Regions from separate parts of the Rahnella sp. GSA61A genome, predicted to be linked through region 1. Evidence: predicted binding sites of a transcription regulator. Region 1 holds the regulator's gene; the other holds the start of a gene.

The links. Region 1 encodes LexA, which represses DNA repair genes until DNA is damaged. Its sites were predicted from a motif close to TNCTGTATGTACATACAGNA; they were not measured.
Region 2: a site for LexA is predicted at 1,476-1,495, ahead of uvrB (excinuclease ABC subunit UvrB). Genes of this name have one in related genera too.

What each region holds. Positions count from the first base shown of each region.
Region 1 is NZ_JAHXYO010000027.1:38,852-43,783, forward strand. It holds gene zur (zinc uptake transcriptional repressor Zur) at 1-340, shown strand, start outside; gene LC431_RS23550 (CsbD family protein) at 499-708, opposite strand; gene dinF (MATE family efflux transporter DinF) at 898-2,262, opposite strand; gene lexA (transcriptional repressor LexA) at 2,561-3,169, opposite strand; gene LC431_RS23565 (diacylglycerol kinase) at 3,289-3,657, opposite strand; gene plsB (glycerol-3-phosphate 1-O-acyltransferase PlsB) at 3,775-4,932, shown strand, end outside.
Region 2 is NZ_JAHXYO010000002.1:294,768-299,699, forward strand. It holds gene LC431_RS03470 (ABC transporter ATP-binding protein) at 1-464, opposite strand, end outside; gene uvrB (excinuclease ABC subunit UvrB) at 1,621-3,627, shown strand; gene LC431_RS03480 (VF530 family DNA-binding protein) at 3,694-4,062, shown strand; gene LC431_RS03485 (isochorismatase family protein) at 4,103-4,627, shown strand; gene yvcK (uridine diphosphate-N-acetylglucosamine-binding protein YvcK) at 4,692-4,932, opposite strand, start outside.

The sequences.
Region 1 (4,932 bases):
GGCGAAACCACCGACCGTTTACCGGGCGCTGGATTTTCTGCTGGAACAGGGATTTATTCACCGTGTTGAATCCGCAAACAGCTATGTTCTCTGCCATCATTTTGAAGAGCCGAGCCATACTTCTGCGCTGTTTATCTGCGACCGCTGCGGGTTAGTTACCGAAAAAACCACCGACGGCATTGAAGAGCGTCTGGCAAAACTGTCATTAGAATCCGGATTTGAGCTTCGCCATTCCGTCGTTGAAGCGCATGGCTTATGTGCAGAATGCAAAGTAGTAGAAACCTGCGACAGCCATGACCATTGCGATCACGACCACAGTATTGTGGTGAAAAAACGCTGAATGATCGGGTTTTAAGGTTTTGAAGGTGACTCGTAAGAGGAGGATGTTTTGTACAGAGAAGAGGTTGGGTACATCCGTGTACCCGTATCCTGAAGCGTTCCGGGTAGGAGCAGCTAAATCTCAGGATACGTCACTGGCACGCGAGGGGGAGTCGCGTCTTACCAGTGATATTTGTTTTTGGTTTCCCATTCATTGAGCTCTTTCTCGGCCTGATCTTTTTGATAGCCGTAACGCTCCTGAATTTTACCGACTAACTGATCACGTTTACCTTCAACCACTGTCAGGTCGTCATCAGTCAGTTTGCCCCATTGTTCTTTCACTTTCCCTTTGAACTGCTTCCAGTTACCGTCGGCTTGGTCCTTATTCATAAAATATCTCCTGTTACCTTGGGTTTTATGAACTGCATTTCGTCTTGCAGCTCGTCCTTAACACTTTAAAGGTTAGTAGAGAATCTCGATTAATCCTCCTTAAACAGGGATAAAAACCACTATTAGGATTAATCTAAAGCATGAAATAACGACAAAGCTGCGCTTATTTCTTTGAAAATAGCTGAAAAATCAGTGCGACGGAGACGAAAACCATGTGTCATGCCGCCAGTAACGACGCCATATCCAGCCCAGTGAAATCCCGCGTAACCCGAGGAATACCGTCAGCGCCAGCCACAACGCATGATTGCCCAGCAGCGGTAAAGTGAACAATGTCAGCCCGTACCCCAGCGCCGCCACCAGCATGCTGTTTCGCATATCCCGCCCACGCGTTGCGCCGATAAACATGCCATCAAGCAAATAGCACCAGACAGCCACCAGCGGCAGTATAATTTGCCAGCCAAGATATCGGTCCGCCAGCTCACGCAATTCCGGTAATGATGTCAGCGCATCAATGATCGCCCCACCCGCCAGCGCGTAAATCAGAGCAAAAAACAGCGCAACCAGCCCGGCCTGACGACACGCGGCATGCCAGACATTCAGCAGTTTTTCGCGGTTGCGGGCACCGAATGCCTCACCGGAATGCGCTTCGATAGCATAAGCAAAACCGTCAAGTGCAAACGCGGTAAATGTCAGCAGGTTCATCAACACGGCGTTGACCGCCACAATGTGGCTGCCCAGCCGCGCGCCCAGAACGGTCAGCGATGCAAAGCAAAGCTGCAACAGTAATGAGCGCAGCATGATGTCGCGGTTAAGCCCGAGAAGACGGCGCAAATTACCACGCCACGCGGAGGTGATTTCTGCGCCGGTGATACCGCGTCGTTTCATCACCCGCCAGACGAAATACAGCCCGATGAGTAGCGTGAAATACTCGGAGCTTGCCGTCGCGATGGCTGCGCCACGCACGTTCCAGCCCAGCCCGATCACCAGCCACAGATCCAGAATGATATTCAGCAAATTCCCGGCAATCAGCAAAATCACCGGCCCGCGAACGTACTGAATGCCGAGCAACCACCCGAGGATCACCAGATTCGCCAATGAAGCCGGGGCGCTGAACCAGCGGATTTCGATAAACAGCCTCGCCTGTTCAAGCACGGGCTGGCTGCCGCCGACAATGTGAAACGCCAGCTCCATCAGCGGATGACGGAATACCACAATAATGACGCCCGCCAGTACAGCCAGAAGGAAGGGTTGTACAAAAGCACGCGCCAGAAGCTGATTATCTTTCGCGCCCAGCGCCTGAGCGGTCATGCCGGTGGTACTCATCCGCAGAAACAGTAAGAGCATAAAAAGGAAAGTGGTGATCATCGAACCCACAGCCACGCCGCCGAGATAATCCGGGCTGTCGAGATGACCGATCACTGCGGTATCCACCAGGCCGAGGAGCGGCACCGTGATATTGGAAAAAATCATCGGCAATGCCAGCATCCAGAGCGCTTTATCGGCAGGGCTTAAAAAGGTGTTTTTGAGTGTGTGTCGCAGGGAATGATGTTGCATAGAGAATCTCATGCCGGAGGTTCAGGTTATGCCTGTAAATGACATCGCCCCGAAAGGGGCGATGATGAGAGAAACGCATTTCTCTTTGAATTCACATGGATGCCAGAGGCGGCCGCCATCCATATTCAATTAGTTTTAGTCTTGTCTATCTGACACAGCAATTTCTGACTTAGTCATATCTGACCGAGTAATTCGCGTTATATCAAGGCGGCAACTAAGCGAACGCCGGGAGCATACACAAGTATGTGACCGGGGTTCGCGAAGGCAGCCAACGCAGAGATAGCTCGAAGTACGAAGGTCAGATCCAGTCGCCGTTGCGGATAACACCTACGGCTAAGCCTTCAATGCTGAAATTCTGCTCGCGCAAATCCACCACGATCGGCTGAAACTCGCTGTTCTCAGGCAATAACTGCACCACACTGCCTTGTTTTTTCAGGCGTTTCACGGTGACCTCATCATCAATACGGGCCACCACAACCTGACCATTACGCACGTCTTGCGTTTTATGCACGGCCAGCAGATCGCCGTCAAGGATACCAATATCACGCATCGACATACCGCTGACACGCAGCAGGAAATCGGCGCTCGGCTTAAACATTGCCGGATCGATCTGATAGTGCCCTTCGATATGTTGCTGCGCCAGCAGCGGTTCACCGGCGGCAACGCGGCCAATCAGCGGTAAACCTTCTTCTTCTTCCATCAGCAGACGAATGCCGCGTGATGCACCGGAAACAATCTCAATAACACCTTTACGCGCCAGCGCTTTAAGATGCTCTTCCGCCGCATTGGGAGAACGGAACCCCAGACGTGATGCAATCTCTGCGCGGGTTGGTGGCATACCGGTGGTGGAGATATGATCGCGAATAAGGTCGTAGACCTCTTGTTGTCTGGTCGTTAAAGCTTTCATTCCGCCCCCTGGTTGTTTATACAGTCTTGCTGTGAGTATATACAGCTAAACGGTCAATGAAAACCTAAGATTGAATAAAAACAGGGCATAACGTTGATTCCTGGAATGCAGATTCCAAATCAGAACCATCGCGACCAAAAGATGCTGACCCAGACAAAAATCGCCAATATGATGGTCAGAAGTACGGCAGCAGAGCCGATATCTTTTGCGCGACCAGAAAGCACATGAAACTCAGGCCCGATGCGGTCTATTGCACATTCCACCGCGCTGTTGAGCAACTCCGTGACACAGACCAGCACGACGGATCCCACCAGCAGGATACGTTCAATGGTGCTGACATCAAGCCAGAAAGATAGTAAAATTAACGGGATAGCGACGCTGGCCTCCTGGCGAAATGCCGCTTCGTTTTGCCATGCCGCTTTGAATCCTTTCCAGGAATAGCCGGCCGCTTTATAAATTCGGGTAAATCCGGTGACTTGGTTCGCCATTTCGGGTACTGATCCTTAGAGTGTTTGCAGCATTTTAGCTTTTATATGACCACAGATCTCCACGGATCTTTCTGGTATCCTTGCGGCGAAATTGCTAACAAGAGGCTTCACGTTTTTATGTCAGGTTGGCGTAGACTTTATTACACATTATTGAATTTACCACTCTCATTGCTGGTAAAGAGCAAGGTCATACCTTCAGATCCGGTTACCGAGTTGCATTTAGACCCGACGCGGCCGATTTTGTACGTATTACCTTATAATTCCAAAGCCGATTTGCTGACGTTGCGTGCGCAATGTCTGGCGCAGAATCTACCTGATCCTCTTATTCCGCTGGAAATTGACGGAACCCTGCTACCAAGCCATGTCTTTATAGCCGAAGGCCCGCGCGTATTCTCTTATTACACGCCGAAGCAGGAGTCCGTAAAGCTGTTCCACGACTACCTTGATTTGCACCGCAATAATCCGGATTTAGACATTCAGATGTTGCCGGTGTCGGTAATGTTTGGTCGTGCACCGGGCCGTGAAGGTCAGGACGACACGCCGCATCTGCGCGTGCTGAACGGTATCCAGAAATTTTTCGCTGTGCTGTGGCTGGGGCGGGACAGTTTCGTCCGTTTCTCCAATACCGTTTCCCTGCGTTATATGGCGACGGAACACGGCACAGATAAGACGATTGCTCAAAAACTGGCACGTGTGGCGCGGATGCATTTCTCCCGTCAGCGTCTGGCTGCGGTTGGTCCGCGCCTTCCGGCACGTCAGGATTTATTCAATAAATTGCTGGCCTCAAAAGCCATTGAGAAAGCGATTGAAGACGAAGCCCGCAGCAAGAAAATTTCCCACGAAAAAGCCCAACAAAACGCCATCGCCCTGATGGAAGAGATTGCCGCTGACTTCTCTTATGAAGCCGTGCGCCTCTCTGACCGTGTGCTGAGCTGGACGTGGAACCGTTTGTACAAAGGCATCAACGTTAATAATGCCGAGCGTGTACGCCAGTTAGCGCTGGACGGTCAGGAAATTGTGTATGTGCCTTGCCACCGCAGCCACATGGACTATCTGCTGCTGTCTTACGTGCTCTATCATCAGGGTCTGGTACCGCCGCATATTGCCGCCGGTATCAACCTGAATTTCTGGCCGGCTGGCCCGATTTTCCGCCGTCTGGGTGCGTTCTTTATTCGTCGAACCTTTAAAGGCAACAAGCTCTATTCGACGGTTTTCCGTGAATATCTGGGCGAACTGTTCAGCCGCGGTTATTCGGTGGAATACTTTGTGGAAGGG
Region 2 (4,932 bases), on a different contig from region 1:
TCCTGAACCAGCGCACGACTGATTGCCAGTTGTTGCTGCTGGCTTTCATCGAGCTCACCGGCTTTGCGCGCCCCCATCTCCTTTAATGTCGGAAACAGGTCATACACCTCTTCCGGCACGCGACGGGTCTTATTCCGGCTGGCCATCATGGCGATTTGCAGGTTTTCATCGACGCTCATCTGCGAAAAAATCTGCCGTCCCTGTGGCACATAACCAATCCCCATTTGCGCGCGGCTTTCGACCGGCAAATTCAGCAGACTTTGCGGCTCTTCGTCACGCGACTGCCAGGAGATGGCGCCGCTTTTCACCGGAAGATGCCCCATGATGCAGTTCACCAGCGTGGTTTTTCCCACGCCATTTCGCCCGATCAGGCAGGTACATTGACCGCGGTACAGTTCGAGATTGATATCCCACAGAATATGTTTTTGCCCATAATACTGATTAACTGATTTTACACTTAACATCAGACCTCCCTCCCGCACGGAGCCTTCCGCTGAACTTCATTTTGACGGCCACTGTCATATTTCTGACATTTATGTTCCGCTGTTAATGCCCCAACGCAGAATTTAATTCCGTTTGTTGACGGCTAACCTGACAGCATCAATTACAGATAAATCCCCCTTAATCAGTGATAAATGGGGTTAAGGGGCATTTCCTTGCGCTAAAAATGATTTTTCCTGCCTGAAAGCAGGGGAATTCTCATTTTTTATGGCGGGGCGAAAAAAGCAGTTCCGGCTGTCGCAACCTCCACATGCAGAGACGTTGCAACTCTCAGGCCAAGTTTGTAAAAACGGCCAGGGAAAGAGAAGTTACAGGGGTGTTAACAGGCGCGCCGCTGATGATTTCGGATTATTCATTAGCATTTCTGAGGTTTTTGAGATTACCCCATAAGGAGTAGTCCACGGTGACCTGCACTTTGCCAGTGCCGTCTTCACTGTTTTTGGTGCAAACACATGGACAAACGTGAGCAAAAAATTCTGGTGAGATGCAATTTTGGTTTTTGCAAGAAACATCAGCCCAGAAATTTAGGCAAAATAGGCATAAATAAGGAGATAAAAAAGATAAAAAATAACTAAAAAAGACCTTTCAGACCCACGGAAGGCAAAATTCAGTTTTTTACCAACTCCCGCAGCGCGGGGCGTGCTGGGACTTATCCACTATTCCTGTGGATAACCTTGTGCATGAGAGTGAGAAAAGTTGCTACAGGCGAGTCAGCATGCGGGTTCCGCTTAGTTTGCCCGTATTCGCAGCTTTTTAATGATACTGTTTTTAATCAACGAGTTAGTTAAAAGCAATACAGCCGTAATTCGTTCGTCATAGTTGTGTCAATCTTCGTCAACCTGTGGTCAGAAAATGGAGGGAATGCGGATTTTGGGAAAAAATGTCATCTGATGGTGAGAATTCTCATTCGTCATATCCTAAAAAAGTGCAGCCTCGACAGCACGTTAAAACGCCAACACTTTTTATCGATTGGAAGCTGGTTTTATATACAGTATTATAGCGAAGGTAAAATCAGGGCTGGCAAAAATCGCGAAGTCTTTCATACTATTTTTCCGCAAACTGTTCACCCGTTCAGCGCGCACGGCCCTATGCATTCCCATTTCAGTCAGGTAGCCCGTCATGAGTAAAGAGTTCAAACTGCATTCCGAATTTAAACCGTCAGGTGACCAGCCTGAGGCAATACGCCGTCTGGAAGAAGGGCTGGAGAACGGACTGGCGCACCAGACATTGCTCGGGGTAACCGGTTCAGGAAAAACCTTTACCGTGGCGAATGTGATTGCGGATCTGAACCGTCCGACGATGGTGCTTGCCCCCAACAAAACGCTGGCCGCACAGTTATACGGCGAGATGAAAGAGTTCTTCCCGGAAAACGCCGTCGAATATTTCGTCTCTTACTATGACTATTATCAGCCTGAGGCGTATGTTCCGAGTTCCGATACCTTTATCGAAAAAGACGCCTCGGTGAACGAACACATTGAGCAGATGCGTCTTTCTGCCACCAAAGCGCTGCTCGAACGGCGCGATGTCATTGTGGTGGCCTCTGTTTCTGCGATTTACGGTCTGGGCGACCCGGACTTATACCTGAAAATGATGCTTCACCTGACCAAAGGGATGATTATCGATCAGCGTTCGATCCTGCGCCGTCTGGCGGAACTGCAATATGCACGCAACGATCAGGCTTTCCAGCGCAGTACTTTCCGCGTGCGTGGCGAAGTGATTGATGTGTTCCCGGCTGAATCGGACGATCTGGCGCTGCGCATTGAGTTATTTGATCAGGAAGTTGAACGCCTTTCGCTGTTTGATCCGCTGACAGGCCAGGTGCAGCATGAAGTGCCGCGTTTCACCATCTACCCGAAAACGCACTACGTCACGCCACGCGAACGTATTGTGCAGGCGATGGAAGAAATTAAAGTCGAACTGGCGGATCGCCGCAAAGTGTTGCTGGCCAACAACAAATTGCTGGAAGAACAGCGCATCAGCCAGCGTACGCAGTTTGATCTCGAAATGATGAACGAGCTGGGTTATTGCTCCGGTATCGAAAACTACTCACGTTATCTGTCTGGCCGCGGGCCTGGCGAGCCGCCGCCGACGCTGTTTGATTATTTGCCGGCTGACGGCCTGCTGATTGTCGATGAATCGCACGTCACCATTCCGCAAATCGGCGGCATGTACAAAGGCGACCGCTCGCGTAAAGAAACGCTGGTGGAATACGGTTTCCGCCTGCCTTCGGCGCTGGATAACCGCCCGATGCGCTTTGAGGAATTCGAAGCCCTGGCGCCGCAAAGTATTTATGTCTCGGCCACGCCGGGCAAATACGAGCTGGAGAAATCCGGTGACGATGTGGTCGATCAGGTCGTGCGTCCGACCGGTTTGCTGGATCCGATCATCGAAGTGCGACCGGTAACCACGCAGGTTGATGACCTGCTGTCTGAAATCCGCAAGCGTGTGGCGATTAACGAGCGTGTGCTGGTCACCACGCTCACCAAGCGTATGGCCGAGGATCTGACTGAGTATCTGGAAGAACACGGCGAGAAGGTGCGTTACCTGCACTCTGATATCGATACCGTCGAGCGCGTCGAGATTATCCGCGATTTGCGTCTGGGGGAATTTGACGTGCTGGTCGGCATCAACTTACTGCGCGAAGGGCTGGACATGCCGGAAGTGTCGCTGGTGGCGATTCTCGATGCGGACAAGGAAGGCTTCCTGCGTTCTGAACGTTCGCTTATCCAGACCATCGGCCGCGCGGCACGTAACCTCAACGGTAAAGCGATTCTGTACGGTGATAAAATTACCAATTCAATGGCCCGCGCCATTGAAGAAACCGAACGACGTCGCGCCAAACAGGAAGCGTACAACCTCGAAAACGGTATCACGCCGATGGGGCTGAACAAGAAGATCTCCGACATCCTGCAACTCGGTCAGCCGAAAACCAAAAAGAACAAAGACAAACGCGATGCCGAAGCGGCGCAAACCTTCAAATCGCTTACGCCGAAAGCGCTGGAGCAACGCATCAAAGAGCTGGAAAGCAAGATGTATGCGCACGCGCAAAATCTGGAATTCGAAGAGGCGGCCAACACGCGCGACGAGTTGCATGCCCTGCGTGAGCAGTTTATTGCGATTTCGTAACGAGAAGGGTGGTAGACTGCGCGGCTTAAAAATCATGACCCAGACATTTTAACGAAGAGCGAGCCAATGACTGATACACCACAAAACCCTGGCGCAGCGAAAGATCCGCTGCACGGCGTCACGCTGGAAAAACTGCTGACAACGCTGGTGGATAACTTTGGCTGGCCGGCGCTGGCCTCACAGGTGAATATCAACTGCTTCAAAAGCGACCCGAGTGTGAAATCCAGCCTGAAATTTCTGCGCCGCACGCCGTGGGCGCGTAAGGAAGTGGAAACGCTGTATCTGGATTTCATTGAAGGTCATCTGCGCCCGGATATGACCCGCAGCAAGCGCCGCACACCGCTCTCAGCACAGGCTCCGCAAAAGCCAAAAGTCAGCACCGCCAAACCGGCTGCCGACAGCCCGTGGAATAACCATCCGCTGGTGAAAAAGTAATTTAGGCGCATTTCATTCTGTTCATTTGAGGGGAAGGATCGTGTCAGAGCAACATGTTCTTATCGTGGTGGATATGCAAAACGGGGTGTTCGCTTCCCCGCGTTATGACCGCAGCGGACGGGCTGAGCGCATTAATCAGCTGATTGACCGGGCAGGGCGGGTTATTTTCATTCAGCACGCTGAAGGTGAAATGACCGAAGGCAGCGAATTCTGGCAGATATTACCGGAATTGCATCAGCCGGAAGGCGCGATTTCTGTGACTAAAACCGCCTGTGATTCCTTCTACCGCACTTCACTCGATAACGTTCTGCAGGAACTGAATGCGACCCGTTTTACCCTTTGCGGTTGTGCAACGGATTATTGCGTAGACACCACCATCAAAATCGCTGCCAGCAAAGGCTATGCCGTGACGGTTGCGTCAGATGCGCACACTACCGGCGATCGCACACACGCGACGGCGCAGCAACTGATCGGGCAGCATAATGAAGTGTGGCGTGAGTTATCTGTGCCGGGAAATCCGGTAACGGTAAAAACCACTGCGGAAATCCTGGCTGACTGGCAGTAAATTCAGTTTTCGGACGCAAAAAAGGCCGCATCGCGCGGCCTTTCTTATCTCTGATGTTTACCAATCAGATCATTTTTTGCAGCGCCTCTTCAATCGCCATGCGTAACATGTCGCGGTCATGACGATAGGGCACATCACTGGCTTCGAGCGGGCTTTGAATAATCAGATGTTCAGTGGCGCTTCCGCCGATTTTGACTTTCGGCCCGACAATCGCGGCATCGGCGCGGCGGCCGATGCGTTTCTCGATCATATCCAGTTTGTCGTCCAGCGTCAGCGACGCGGCGGCGACACTCAGTTCCTTCCCC